DNA from 2 places in the Streptomyces sp. NBC_00178 genome. Region 1 is predicted to be linked to the other one. Evidence: riboswitches for the same ligand, from Rfam matches in the RefSeq annotation. Region 1 holds a riboswitch; the other holds the start of a gene.

Evidence for each region. Region 1 has a riboswitch for cobalamin ahead of OHT61_RS07455 (cobalamin biosynthesis protein). Riboswitches for the same ligand answer to the same signal wherever they lie in the genome.
Region 2: it holds a riboswitch for cobalamin, as region 1 does, so the genes downstream of both, OHT61_RS21570 (ribonucleoside-diphosphate reductase subunit alpha) here and OHT61_RS07455 (cobalamin biosynthesis protein) in region 1, are expected to answer to the same signal.

The regions. Positions count from the first base shown of each region.
Region 1 is NZ_CP108143.1:1,727,564-1,734,582, reverse strand. It holds gene OHT61_RS07465 (putative cobaltochelatase) at 1-1,738, opposite strand, end outside; gene OHT61_RS07460 (cobyric acid synthase) at 1,735-3,345, opposite strand; gene OHT61_RS07455 (cobalamin biosynthesis protein) at 3,342-4,286, opposite strand; cobalamin riboswitch at 4,416-4,543, opposite strand; gene OHT61_RS07450 (hypothetical protein) at 4,694-4,918, opposite strand; gene OHT61_RS07445 (inorganic phosphate transporter) at 4,931-6,190, opposite strand; gene OHT61_RS07440 (class II aldolase/adducin family protein) at 6,446-7,019, shown strand, end outside.
Region 2 is NZ_CP108143.1:4,885,023-4,892,041, forward strand. It holds gene OHT61_RS21560 (hypothetical protein) at 1-47, shown strand, start outside; gene OHT61_RS21565 (ribonucleotide-diphosphate reductase subunit beta) at 44-1,060, opposite strand; gene OHT61_RS21570 (ribonucleoside-diphosphate reductase subunit alpha) at 1,060-3,456, opposite strand; cobalamin riboswitch at 3,594-3,717, opposite strand; gene OHT61_RS21575 (GNAT family N-acetyltransferase) at 3,770-4,270, opposite strand; gene mctP (monocarboxylate uptake permease MctP) at 4,392-6,047, opposite strand; gene OHT61_RS21585 (DUF3311 domain-containing protein) at 6,044-6,298, opposite strand; gene OHT61_RS21590 (GntR family transcriptional regulator) at 6,479-7,019, opposite strand, start outside.

The DNA.
Region 1 (7,019 bases):
GCGCCTTGAGCAGACCGGCGGCCAGCGGGGTGCGCCCGCCGGTCGGCAGCGACTCCAGCCGCGCGGCCGCCGCGTCCACCGACGAGGTCGGCGGCAGCGCCACCTCGGCGTCCCTGCCCCGGAAGGTGACCAGGCCGACCTTGTCCCGGCGCTGGTAGGCGTCCAGCAGCAGCGACATCACCGCGCCCTTCACGGCGCCCATCCGCTGCCGGGCCGCCATCGATCCGGAGGCGTCCACGACGAAGAGGACGAGATTGCCCTCCCGGCCCTCCCGCGTCGCCTGCCGCAGATCGTCCCGCCGTACGACGAGACCGCGCCCCGAGCGGCCCCGCGCCCGCTGGTGCGGGGCGGCCGCCTGCACGGTCGCCGCCAGGTGCAGTTTCGTCAGCGCGCCTTCGGGCCGTCGCGACCCCGTGGTCCGCCCGTGCTCGGTGCGCGCCCGGGAACGCCGCCCGGCCGCGCCCTCGCCCAGTCCGGGAACGCTCAGCATCTTCGTGCGGAACGGCTCGCCCGACCGCACCGGCCGCTGCTCCCCGGCACCGCCGGCGGGCGCGGGCGCGGGCGCGTCGCCGCTCCCCGCCTGCTCCGGGCCGGGCGCGTCGGAGGGGTCGGAGCCGCGGTCGGCGCCCCCGTCGTCCGGGCCGGAGCCGTCGGGACCGCCGCCCTGCGGAGGCACCCCGCCGCCGGGACCGTCCGGGTCCGGCTCGTCGTCGCTCCCGCCCCGGTCGTCCTTCGCGTCCTCGAGGGCGTCGTCCAGCTTGTCCTCGTCCAGTCCCGGCGCGTCGAACGGATTGCGCCGCCGCCGGTGGGGGAGCGCCAGCAGCGCGGCCTGACGCACGTCGTCGGCCACGACCTCCTCGCGGCCGGCCCACGCCGCCAGCGCGGTCGCCGTACGGGCCATGACGATGTCGGCGCGCATCCCGTCCACCTCGAACGCCGCGCACGTCGCCGCGATCTGACGCAGTGCGCCGTCCCCGAGCACCACCCGGGGAAGCAGGGCGCGCGCGGCGACGATCCGCTCCCGCAGGGCGTTCTCCTCGCCGGCCCACCGCTCGGCGAAGCCCGCCGGGTCGTCGTCGTACGCCAGCCGCCTGCGCACGACCTCGACGCGCACGTCCGTCTCGCGGGACGCGGCCACCTCGACGGTGAGCCCGAAGCGGTCGAGGAGCTGCGGCCGGAGTTCGCCCTCCTCGGGGTTCATCGTGCCGACCAGCAGGAAGCGCGCCGCGTGCCGCACGGACACGCCCTCGCGCTCGACGTACGAGGCGCCCATGGCCGCCGCGTCGAGCAGCAGGTCCACCAGGTGGTCGTGGAGGAGGTTGACCTCGTCCACGTACAGGATCCCGCGGTGCGCGTCGGCGAGCAGGCCCGGCTCGAAGGCCTTCACGCCCTCGGACAGGGCCCGTTCGATGTCGAGCGCCCCGACGAGGCGGTCCTCCGACGCGCCGACGGGCAGCTCCACGGTCCGCGCCGCACGCGCCGCACCGGCCTCCGCGCCGTGCGGGCCGTCGGGACACGCCGGGTCGGGCGCCCCCGGGTCGCACGAGAACCGGCACCCGGCGACCACCGGGACCTCGGGCATGAGCGCGGCGAGCGCGCGCACGGCCGTCGACTTCGCGGTGCCCTTCTCACCCCGGACGAGCACCCCGCCCACGGCGGGACTCACGGCGTTGAGCAGCAGCCCGATCCGTAGATCGTCCTGCCCGACGATGGCGGTGAAGGGGTACGGCGTACTCACAGGGCCTCCTCGGTCGCGTGTACTTCGGTCGTTGCTTCCGGCACGGCCGGTGCGCCCTCGCGGACGTCCGGCCCGGTCGCCGGGGTGCGGGCGGGCACCGGCGCGGGCGCTCCCGGCGGCACGAAGGGCAGCCCGGCCGGTGCCCCCTCCTCGATCAGCCGCCACAGGGCGTCCGTGTCCGCGTGCTCCTCGATCAGATCCCCCAGCCGGTCGAGCTGCTCCTCCCGCAGCGCCGCGAAACTCGTGTCCGGGGCCGCGGTGAACCGCCGCCCGGCCGCCCGGGCGACCTCACCCAGGAACGCGCGCCGGAAGGCGTCGCTCTCCAGCGAGCCGTGCCAGTGCGTCCCCCACACCGACCCCACCCGGCAGCCGTCCAGGAAGGGCTCGCCGCCGCGCACGTCGGCGACCCCGTGATGGATCTCGTACCCCTCCACGGGCTCGCCCAGCGCCGACCCGGACGGCCTGCCCAGCACCTTCTCCCGGCCGAAGCGGACCCGCACCGGCAGCAGCCCGAGCCCGTCCACCACGCCGGCCCGCGACTCCACGTCGTCCTCGATGCGCTCGCCCAGCACCTGGAACCCGCCGCAGATCCCCAGCACGGGCCGCCCCTCGGCGGCCCGTCGCAGCAACGCGTCCGCCAGTCCGCGCTCCCGCAGCCACGCCAGCGCCTTCACGGTGCCCCGTGTGCCGGGCACGATCACGAGGTCCGCGTCGGCGAGCTCCTCCGCGCGGTCCACGAACCGCACGACCACACCGGGCTCGGCCGCGAGCGCGTCCACGTCGGTGAAGTTCGACATCAGCGGTACGGCGCACACCGCCACCCGCAGCACGTCCTCACCGTGCGGCGGCGCCACGACCGACTCGCGCACGGTGCCGCGCATCGAGACCCGCAGCCCGTCCTCCTCGTCGATGCCCAGCCCGTGGGCGTACGGCAGCACGCCGAAGGTCCGCCGCCCCGTGAGCCCGTGCAGCATGTCGAGACCGGGCTCCAGCAGCGACACGTCACCGCGGAACTTGTTCACGAGGTAACCGGCGACCAGCGACTGGTCCTCGGCGCTCAGGAGCGCCGTCGTACCGAAGAACGAGGCGAACACACCACCCCGGTCGATGTCCCCGACCACCACCACCGGAAAGCGCGCGGCCCGCGCGATGCCCATGTTGACGATGTCCGTGCGCCGCAGGTTGATCTCGGCGGGGCTGCCCGCCCCCTCGCAGATCACGGCGTCGTACGAGCTCCGCAGCTGCTCCAGGCAGTCCACGACGGTGCCCAGCAGGGCTTCCTGCCGACCGCCGTGGTAGCCGCGGGCGCTCATCTCGCCGACCGGCCGGCCCATCAGGACCACCTGGCTGGAACGGTCGCCGCCCGGTTTCAGCAGCACCGGGTTCATCAGGGCCGACGGCTCCACCCGGGCGGCCTGCGCCTGCATCGCCTGGGCACGGCCGATCTCCGCCCCCTCCCGGGTGACGAAGGAGTTCAGCGACATGTTCTGCGCCTTGAACGGCGCGACCTTCACCCCCCGGCGCACCAGCCACCGGCAGATCCCGGCCGTGACGACGCTCTTGCCCGCGTCCGAGGTGGTCCCGGCCACCAGCAGTCCGCCGCTCATCTGCCCCTCCGTCCCCAGGCCAGCCGCCCCGCCGCACAGACGCCGAGGGCCAGCACACTCACCCGGCGCGACAGCCGCACCGCGCGTTCGATGTCGGCGACCCGCACGTCCCGGCCCGCCTCCCCGTTGAGCACCGGCCGGTGCTCGACCCGCCCGCCGTAGGCCAGGGTCCCGCCCAGACGAACGCCGAGCGCCCCCGCGAACGCGGCCTCCACCGGGCCCGCGTTGGGGCTCGGGTGCTTCCCGGCGTCCGAGCGCCAGGCGCGGACGGCCTGGCGGGGACGGCCGCCCGCGGCCACGGCGAGCGCGGCGGTGAGCCGGGCCCCGGGCCAGCCCGCGAGGTCGTCGAGCCGGGCCGACGCCCAGCCGTAGCGCCCGTAGCGGGGCGACTTGTGCCCCACCATCGCGTCGAGGGTGTTCACGGCCCGGAAGCCGACCAGTCCCGGCACCCCGCCGAGCGCGCCCCACACCAGGGCGCCCACGACGGCGTCGGAGGTGTTCTCGGCGACGGACTCGACGACGGCCCGGGCGATCCGCGGCCCGTCGAGCGCCTGCGGGTCGCGCCCGCACAGGTGCGGCAGCCGCTCCCTGGCGAGCTCGACGTCCCCGGCCTCCAGGGCACCGCCGATGGCCCGGGCCTCGCGGCCCAGCGACGTGCCCCCGACGACGGCCCAGGTGGCGGCGGCGGTCAGTGCCACGGCGGCCGTGGGACGGTTCCGCACGGCGCGGGCCGCCAGCCCGGCGGCGGCCGTGGCCCCGCCCGCGCAGACGAGCGTGTGCAGGGCGCCCCAGCCCCGGTGGTCGTGCCACAGGCGGCTCTCGGCGCCCGCGGCGGCCCGCCCGAAGGCGGCGACGGGGTGGCCGCGCCGGGGGTCACCGAGCAGCAGGTCGCCGATCAGACCGGCGGCGGCGCCGTACGCGAAGATGCGGTCGGCTCGCACGGATCAGAGGTCCGTCGCGCCTCGCAGGGACGTCGTCACGGGTGGTGCGGGCAGGGACGCACGGCGGCCGGGCATGGCAGATGTCCTCACTCAGGGTCCGCGCCCTGGTTCGACGTGACCGGCGACGAGAGTCTCCTGGCTTCCGGATCCGCGGGTCCTCCGGCCTTCCAGCCCGCGGTGGCGGGCCGTGACTTCCGTGTGGAGGACTGCTCCCCGGTGACAGTGGCGGGACCGCGCCGGATTCGCACCGGCTTCCTCTCCTGTCGCCGTAAATGGCTCCGGCAGTCCACCACGCCCCGTGAAGGCCCGTCAACCTGCCGTTGACCTGCGAGGCTTCGGTGTGGCCGGACGCACACCGGGCCGGACACACGCACGGTGTGTCCGGCCCGGAGGGGTGCCCGAGGGGGTCAGGCGACGATCAGGTAGATCCCGTACGCGACCGCCGCCGCGCACACGGCGAAGCAGGCGTAGGCGCCGGTGCGCGCCAGGGCGTGGGAACCGGCGCCGCCCTGGCCCGTCCGCACCTGCTTGGCCAGGCCGGTGATGCCGAGGGTGAAGAGGCCGACGAGCGCGACGGTGACCACGAGGCTGATCCCGAAGACGGAGGCGAGAGCCGCCCAGTCGATTTTCATGCGGATGCGTCCTTACACCGTGGCCGGCCGGGCCGGGTCGGCCTGGGTGTCCGGGGCGGGGATGGTGGTCTTGAGTTCCGGGACGGGCACACCCGCGGGCGGCGGGGTGACGGCCGCGATGGCCGTCGTGACGACACCGGCGGGCTCCTCGGCGGCCCCGTCGGCCGCGTTGACGTTGGTGTGGTCGACCGGCTTGCGCCGCGAGAGCATCCAGATCGCGCCGGAGCCCGCGACCAGCAGGGCGGCCGTCACGGCGACTCCCCAGGAGCCCTGCTTGGTCAGCAGCTCGGCGCCCGCGCCGACGAGACCGGCGGCCGGCAGGGTCAGGCCCCAGGCGACGAACATCCGGGTGGCGGTGGACCAGCGGACCACGCCCCCCTTGCGTCCGAGCCCGGCGCCCATGACCGCACCGGAGACGGACTGCGTGGTGGAGAGGGAGAACCCGAGGTGCGAGGAGGCCAGGATGACCGTGGCGGCGCTGGTCTGGGCGGCGAAGCCCTGGGGCGGACGGAGCTGGGTGAGTCCGCTGCCCATGGTGCGGATGATGCGCCAGCCGCCGAGGTAGGTGCCGAGGGCGATGGCGACGCCGGCCGCGGTGATGACCCAGACCGGGGGGTTGGAACCGGGGGCGAGGACGCCGCCGGTGACCAGGGCCAGGGTGATGATGCCCATGGTCTTCTGCGCGTCGTTGGTGCCGTGGGCGAGCGAGACCAGACCGGCGGAGGCGATCTGCCCGGCGCGGTAGCCCTTGGCGGTCGACTTCAGCTGCGCCTCGTCGGTGATCTTCCGGTTGAGGCGGTACGTCAGCTTCGTCGCCAGCAGTGCGGCGATACCGGCGACGAGCGGCGCGGCGACCGCGGGCAGCAGGACCTTCGTGACGACGGTTCCGCCGTTGATCGAGGACCAGCCGGCCGACGTCACCGCGGCGCCGATGAGGCCGCCGAAGAGTGCGTGGGAGGAACTGGAGGGCAGGCCGACCAGCCAGGTCAGCAGATTCCACAGGATCGCGCCGACGAGCGCGGCGAAGATGACCTCGGTTCTGAGGCCGTCCTCGCTGACGATCCCGCCGGAGATGGTCTTGGCGACCTCCACCGAGAGGAACGCGCCGACGAGATTGAGAACGGCGGACATGGCCACCGCTGTCTTGGGCTTGAGGGCGCCGGTCGAGATGGTCGTGGCCATCGCGTTGGCGGTGTCGTGGAAACCGTTCGTGAAATCGAACACGAGAGCTGTCACGATCACAATCGCGAGCAGCAGCGTGATGTGTTCCATTTACCCAGGCAATCGTTCGACGTCATTGGCACGTGGAACGTAAGCAACCTTGGTGAACGGAAGGTGAACTGGGCAGGGCGGCATGGTGACCCCAAACGTTCGTGGCGGTTCCGCTTGTATGCGGACGGGGTGGGGCGGACGGTCGCGGCCGGTGCGGCGCATGGCCTCCGGTCGGCCCGGAGGGTCCCGTAACACCCTATTTGCCCGAAGAGGAGACATCGGTCACGCGCGCCGTGGCGGCCCTAGGATCTGCGCATGGACGACGGGCACCGGGACACGATCGGACAGGCGTGGGAGAGCCTCGTCGCGACGGCGCGCAGGACGGCCGCCGAAGGGCTGGTCGTCGGCACCTCGGGCAACGTCTCGGCCCGGGTCGGCGACCTCGTGCTGGTCACCCCCAGCGGGGTGCCCTACGACCGGCTGGGACCGGGGGACACGGTCGGGGTCGACCTCGCGGGGCGCCAGGTGCTGGGGGACCTCGTCCCGACCAGCGAACTCCCCCTGCACCTCGCCGTGTACCGCGAGACCTCCGCGGCCGCCGTCGTCCACACCCACGCCGTGCACGCGACCGCCGTCTCCACGCTCGTCGACGAGGTGCCCCTGGCCCACTACGCCGCGGCCATGCTCGGCGGGCCGGTCCGCACCGCCCCGTACGCGCGCTACGGCACGCCGGAACTGGCCGGCCACATGCTCGACGCCCTGCGCGGCCGCACGGGCTGCCTGCTCCGCAACCACGGGACCGTGACGTACGGGGACACCCTGGACCAGGCTTACGACCGCACCGCCCAGCTCGAATGGATGTGCAGGCTCTGGCTCACCGCGAGCTCCG
Region 2 (7,019 bases), 3.2 Mb from region 1:
TCACGGCCACGCGGCGCCCCCACCTCAGGTCGTGGGCCAGGGTCTAGAAGTCGTCGTCGAAACCGACGGACCCCTCCACCGCCACCTGGTAGGCGGACGGCCTGCGCTCGAAGAAGTTCGTCAGCTCCTGCACGCCCTGCAGCTCCATGAAGGAGAACGGGTTCTCCGAACCGTAGAGCGGCGGGAAGCCGAGCCGGGTGAGCCGCTGGTCGGCGACGCACTCCAGGTACTGGCGCATCGAATCGGTGTTCATGCCGGGCAGGCCCTCGCCGCACAGGTCACGGCCGAACTGAAGCTCCGCCTCCACCGCTTCCCGCAGCATGTCGGTGACCTGCTGCTGGAGCTCGTCGTCGAAGAGGTCCGGCTCCTCCTTGCGGACGGTGTCCACGACCTCGAACGCGAAGTTCATGTGCATCGTCTCGTCGCGGAACACCCAGTTGGTGCCCGTGGCGAGACCGTGCAGCAGACCGCGCGAGCGGAACCAGTAGACGTACGCGAAGGCGCCGTAGAAGAACAGCCCCTCGATGCACGCGGCGAAGCAGATCAGGTTCAGCAGGAAGCGGCGGCGGTCCGCCTTCGTCTCCAGCCGCTCGATCTTCTCGACCGAGTCCATCCACCTGAAGCAGAACTGCGCCTTCTCGCGGATCGAGGGGATCTCCTCGACCGCGTCGAACGCCGCCGCCCTGTCCGCCGGGTCGGGCAGATAGGTGTCGAGCAGCGTCAGATAGAACTGGACGTGCACGGCCTCCTCGAACAGCTGCCGCGACAGGTACAGGCGCGCCTCGGGCGAGTTGATGTGCTTGTACAGCGTCAGCACGAGGTTGTTCGAGACGATCGAGTCACCGGTCGCGAAGAACGCCACCAGCCGGCCGATCATGTGCTGCTCGCCGGGCGACAGCTTGGCGAGGTCGGCGACGTCGGAGTGGAGGTCCACCTCCTCGACCGTCCAGGTGTTCTTGATCGCGTCCCGGTAGCGCTCGTAGAAGTCCGGGTAGCGCATGGGGCGCAGGGTCAGCTCGAAGCCCGGGTCGAGGAGGTTCTTGCTCTCGGACGTACTCATTACTGGCAGGCCTCGCAGGACTCGGGGTTTTCGAGGGAGCAGGCGATCGCGTCAGCGTCGGGCGACGACGCCTGCTGTACGGGAATGGGGGCGGCGGCCGCGGCCTGCCCGGACGCCGCGCGGGCGATCCGGGTCGCCGGGCGCGAACGCAGGTAGTACGTCGTCTTCAGCCCCTGCTTCCAGGCGTACGCGTACATCGAGGAGAGCTTGCCGATCGTCGGCGTCTCCAGGAACAGGTTGAGCGACTGGCTCTGGTCGAGGAACGGCGTGCGCGCCGCCGCCATGTCGATCAGTCCACGCTGCGGGATCTCCCACGCCGTGCGGTACAGCGCCCGCACGTCCTGCGGGATCCACGCGAAGCCCTGCACGGAGCCGCTCGCCTCGCGCAGCGCCTCACGGGTCCGGGCGTCCCACACGCCGAGCCGCTTCAGCTCGTCCACGAGGTAGCCGTTGACCTGGAGGAACTCACCGCTGAGCGTCTCGCGCTTGAAGAGGTTGGAGACCTGCGGCTCGATGCACTCGTACACCCCGGCGATCGAGGCGATCGTCGCCGTCGGCGCGATGGCGAGCAGCAGGGAGTTGCGCATCCCGGTCTTCGCGACCCGGGCGCGCAGCGCGTCCCAGCGCTCCGGCCAGCTCAGCTCCGTGTCGTAGTGGTCGGGGTGCAGCACACCGCGGGCGGCGCGCGTCTCGGACCAGGCGGGAAGCGGGCCCGACCGCTCGGCCAGGTCGCAGGACGCCTCGTACGCGGCCAGCATGATCCGCTCGGAGATCTTCGTGGACAGGGCGCGGGCCTCGGGGGAGTCGAAGGGCAGCCGCAGCTGGAAGAAGACGTCCTGGAGGCCCATCGCGCCGAGACCCACCGGACGCCAGCGGGCGTTGGAGCGGCCGGCCTGCTCGGTCGGGTAGAAGTTGATGTCGACGACCCGGTCCAGGAACGTCACGGCGGTGCGCACGGTGGCGTCCAGCCGCTCCCAGTCGATGCCGCCGTCGGCCACGAACGCGCCCAGGTTGACCGAACCCAGGTTGCAGACGGCCGTCTCGCCGTCGTCGGTGACCTCGAGGATCTCGGTGCACAGGTTCGAGGAGTGCACGACCCGGCCCGGCTCGGCCGTCTGGTTGGCCGTGCGGTTGGAGGCGTCCTTGAAGGTCATCCAGCCCTGACCGGTCTGCGCGAGGGTACGCATCATCCGGCCGTACAGCTCACGCGCGGGCATCGACTTGCGGGCCAGGCCCTTGGCCTCGGCCGCGCGGTAGGCCGCGTCGAACTCGTCGCCCCACAGGTCGACCAGCTCGGGCACCTCGGCGGGGGAGAACAGCGACCACTCGGTGTCGGCGTCGACGCGGCGCATGAACTCGTCCGGGATCCAGTGCGCCAGGTTGAGGTTGTGCGTGCGCCGCTGGTCCTCGCCGGTGTTGTCGCGCAGCTCCAGGAACTCCTCGATGTCCGCGTGCCAGGTCTCCAGGTAGACGGCGGCGGCACCCTTGCGGCGGCCGCCCTGGTTGACCGCGGCGACCGAGGCGTCGAGCGTCTTGAGGAACGGCACGATCCCGTTGGAGTGGCCGTTCGTGCCGCGGATCAGCGAACCCCGGGCGCGGATGCGCGAGTACGAGAGGCCGATGCCGCCCGCGTGCTTCGAGAGGCGGGCCACCTGGTGGTAGCGGTCGTAGATCGAGTCGAGCTCGTCCAGCGGCGAGTCCAGCAGGTAGCAGGAGGACATCTGCGGGTGCCGGGTGCCGGAGTTGAAGAGGGTCGGCGAGGACGGCAGGTAGTCGAGGCGGCTCATCAGGCCGTACAGGGAGGCCACTTCGTCCAGGGCGCGCTGCGAGGTGTCCTCGGCCAGTCCGGCGGCCACGCGCAGCATGAAGTGCTGCGGGGTCTCGACGACCTGCCGGGTGAGCGGGTGGCGCAGCAGGTAGCGGCTGTGCAGCGTGCGCAGGCCGAAGTAGCCGAAGCGGTCGTCCGCCCCGTCGGCGAGCGAGCGTTCCACCAGCGCGTCCAGCGCGGCCGCGTGCAGCGCGACGAACTCCGCCGTGCGGTCCGCGATCAGGCCCTCGCGGTGCCCGACGGCGACCGACGAGGAGAAGGAGACCGCGCCTTCGCCCGCCGCCTCGTCCGCGATCGCGAGGGTGAGCAGCCGGGCGGCGAGCCGGGAGTACGCCGGGTCCTCCGAGATCAGACCCGCGGCGGCCTCGGTGGCCAGCGAGCGCAGCTCGGCCTCGTCCGCCCGCGCGCTCCGGCCGCGCAGCGCGGCGGCCGCGACCCGTCCGGGGTCGGTGTCGGGCAGATCGGCGGTCAGACCGGTCAGGGTCCGCAGCAGCGCGGTCCCGGGCGCGTCGGTCGTGAGGCTCTCGGATTCCGCGGCTGAAACCGGGTCTGCGGGCGCGATGGTCACTGGGGCTATCCCTCGCTCGGCTCGGGGCCTGCGGGAGCGGGGCAGCCGGGCACGGTCGCCCCCGGGGAGGGAGCACGGCGCGCACGGCGTCCACCGGCCTTCCGCGGGGCCCGGACGTCTCGGCATCCGGTTCGGTCGAGCCGGACGCACCGTCGGCAGGTCCTCGGACTCCGCGGTGCGCGAATGCACACCGATCACACCGTTGCGGGACAGTTCCGGATTCGCACCGGATTCCCCTGCGGCGACAGCGAGGTCGAGCATACATGTGGGGGCTGCCGATTGAGGCAGCCCCCACATGTAGTGTCGTGACGGGTCAAAAGGTCAGGCGGTACGTCAGCAGGGTGAAGCCGGGAAGCGGGCTCCAGTCCCGCTCAGGGGTCCGTACGAAGCCGAGCCGCGCGTAGATGCGGTGGGCGGACCCCATGGACGGCTGGGTCGACAGCACCACCCCGGACAGCCCCTCGGTGGCGCGTGCCCGCTCGACACAGGCCCGGACGAGCGCCTCGCCGGCACCGCGTCCGCGCGCCGCACGGGAGACGGCCAGCATCCGCAGTTCGGCCTCGTCCCCGCCCGCGATGTCGGTCCACGGGCTGCCCGGCGTGACGTAGGTGACACCTCCCAGCAGGAGGCCACCGGGGTCCACCGCCGCCAGCACGAGCGCCTCGGCGGCGCGGCGTCCGACGGCGCGGAGCTGTTCGACGTACTGATCGGCCGCGCCGAAGTCCAGCAGTCCGTCGTCGAGGTAGGCCCGGGTGGTGATCTCGCCCAGGGCCTCGTGCTCGCCGGCGCGGACCGGTCTGATCGAGACGTCCATGCGCGGAGTCTGCCTCAGACGGCGGCCCGGCGCACGTGCCTTTCGGGGAGCCGGCGAACCGGCCCCGCACACGGGCCCGTCCCGGCAGGGCGGACCCTGCCGGGACGGACGACGTCACGGGCTACAGGCGTTCCAGGGGCTCGGGCTCGCCTCCCGGCGCACCCACCGTGGCCGGCGGGAGCGTGACCTTGACGCCGGGCTCGCCGACGTCCGCGGTGTAGTCGGACGGCGAGGTCTCGTCGATACCCGCCGGGGCCTTCAGCGCGTTCAGGACGAAGGTCAGCACGACCACGACGACGATGTTCAGCACGATCGCGGTGAGACCGATGTAGCCGATCTCGCCGATGCCGGGGATCTCCTTCGAGGAGCCGCCGAAGTGCTTCTGCGTCGGGCTGGCGACGCCGTACGCGGCCACCGTGCCGTAGATCATGCCGACGGCCCAGCCTGCGATCAGGGCCCAGCGGTGGAACCACCGGGTGAACAGGCCGCCCACCAGCGCCGGCATGGTCTGGAGGATCCAGATCCCGCCGAGCAGCTGGAAGTTGATCGCGACCGTCTTGTCCATGGTGAGGACGAAGGCGAGCGCGCCCACCTTGACGAGCAGCGAGACCAGCTTGGAGACCTTGGTCTCCTGGGCCGGTGTCGCGTCGGGCTTGATGAAGTCCTTGTAGATGTTCCTGGTGAAGAGGTTCGCCGCGGCGATCGACATGATCGCGGCCGGCACCAGGGCGCCGATCCCGATCGCGGCGAAGGCCACACCCGCGAACCAGTCGGGGAACATGGTCTCGAACAGCTGGGGGATCGCCAGCTGCCCGTTGTCGACCTTGATCCCGGCCGCGATCGCCATGAACCCGAGCAGGGCGAGCAGGCCCAGCATCAGGGAGTACAGCGGCAGGATCGTGGTGTTGCGCCGGATCACCTCACGGCTGCGGCTGGAGAGCGTCGCCGTGATCGAGTGCGGGTACATGAAGAGCGCGAGCGCGGAGCCCAGTGCCAGCGTCGCGTAGCCCCACTGGCCCATCTCCCCGGGCACGAGCGCGCCCCTCGGTTTGCCCGTCGCCTCGTTGGTCTGGGCGAACGCCTCGCCGGCCTTCGCGAAGATGTCGTCGAAGCCGCCGAGTTTGATCGGGATGTAGATGATGGCCACCGCGATGACCAGGTAGATCAGGCCGTCCTTGACGAACGCGATGAGCGCGGGGGCCCGCAGTCCCGAGGAGTACGTGTACGCGGCGAGGACCGCGAACGCGATCAGCAGCGGCAGGTCCTTGACGAACCAGTGGGTGTTCTCGCCGCCGCCGACGCCCATGACGTCCAGCACGGCCTGGATGCCGACCAGCTGGAGCGCGATGTACGGCATGGTGGCGAGGATGCCCGTGAGGGCGACCGCCAGTGAGAGGCCCTTCGAGCCGAAGCGGCCGCGGACGAAGTCCGAGGTGGTGACGTACCCGTGCTTGTGCGACACCGACCACAGGCGGGGCAGGAAGGTGAAGATCAGCGGGTAGACGAGGATCGTGTACGGCACGGCGAAGAAGCCCGCCGCACCGGCCGCGTAGATCGCCGCGGGGACCGCGACGAAGGTGTACGCGGTGTACAGGTCGCCGCCGAGCAGGAACCAGGTGACCCAGGTGCCGAACGACCGGCCGCCCAGACCCCATTCGTCGAGGCTCGCCTCGTTCTCGGCCTTGCGCCAGCGCGCGGCCATGAATCCGATGACCGTGACGGCCAGGAAGAAGAAGATGAACACGGCGAGTGCGACGCCGTTCACGCCGTCCTTCATGCGGAAGCACCTCCCTTGCGGGCGCGCTGGTCACGCTGCCACAGCTTGTAGGCGACCATGGTGAGCGAGGTCGAGATGAGCACCCAGAGCATCTGGTACCAGTAGAAGAAGGGGATACCGATGAAGGTCGGGTTCACCTTGGCGTACGAGCCCACCCAGAGCATCGCCACGAACGGTGCGATCAGGCACAGCGCGATGACCACCCTCGCGGGTGTCACTGTTGGTGGTTTCGCCTCGGTTTTTTCTGACATCGGCAACTCCGTCCCCTCGCTGATCACCTGGTGTAATGCGCAGGAAATCTAGGCGAGGGTTCCGCCCAGCGTCACCCCCCGTCCGCATTGCGGTCCTGCAACGGTCCGGAAGACACCCGGAACGAGTGGATCCCCCCGCAGGTGTGCGAGGGGATCCGAGGCCGCCGGAAGGGGTCCGGGTCAGTCGGTGGGACGCTTCAGGCGGGCGACGAACTTGTACCGGTCGCCCCGGTAGACCGAGCGCACCCACTCCACCGGCTCGCCGTGCCCGTCGACCGAGTGCCGGGACAGCATGAGCATCGGCAGCCCGACGTCCGTGCCCAGCAGCCCGGCCTCGCGCGGCGTGGCGAGCGAGGTCTCGATGGTCTCCTCGGCCTCGGCGAGCCGGACGTCGTACACCTCGGCCAGCGCGGTGTAGAGCGACGTGTACTTCACCAGGGAACGGCGCAGCGCGGGGAAGCGCTTCGCCGAGAGGTGCGTGGTCTCGATCGCCATCGGCTCACCGCTGGCGAGCCGCAGCCGCTCGATCCGCAGCACCCGGCCCCCCGCGGTGATGTCCAGCAGCCCGGCGAGCGTGTCGTCCGCGGTCACATAGCCGATGTCCAGGAGCTGGGACGTGGGTTCGAGGCCCTGGGCGCGCATGTCCTCGGTGTACGAGGTGAGTTGCAGGGCCTGCGAGACCTTCGGCTTGGCGACGAAGGTCCCCTTGCCCTGGATGCGT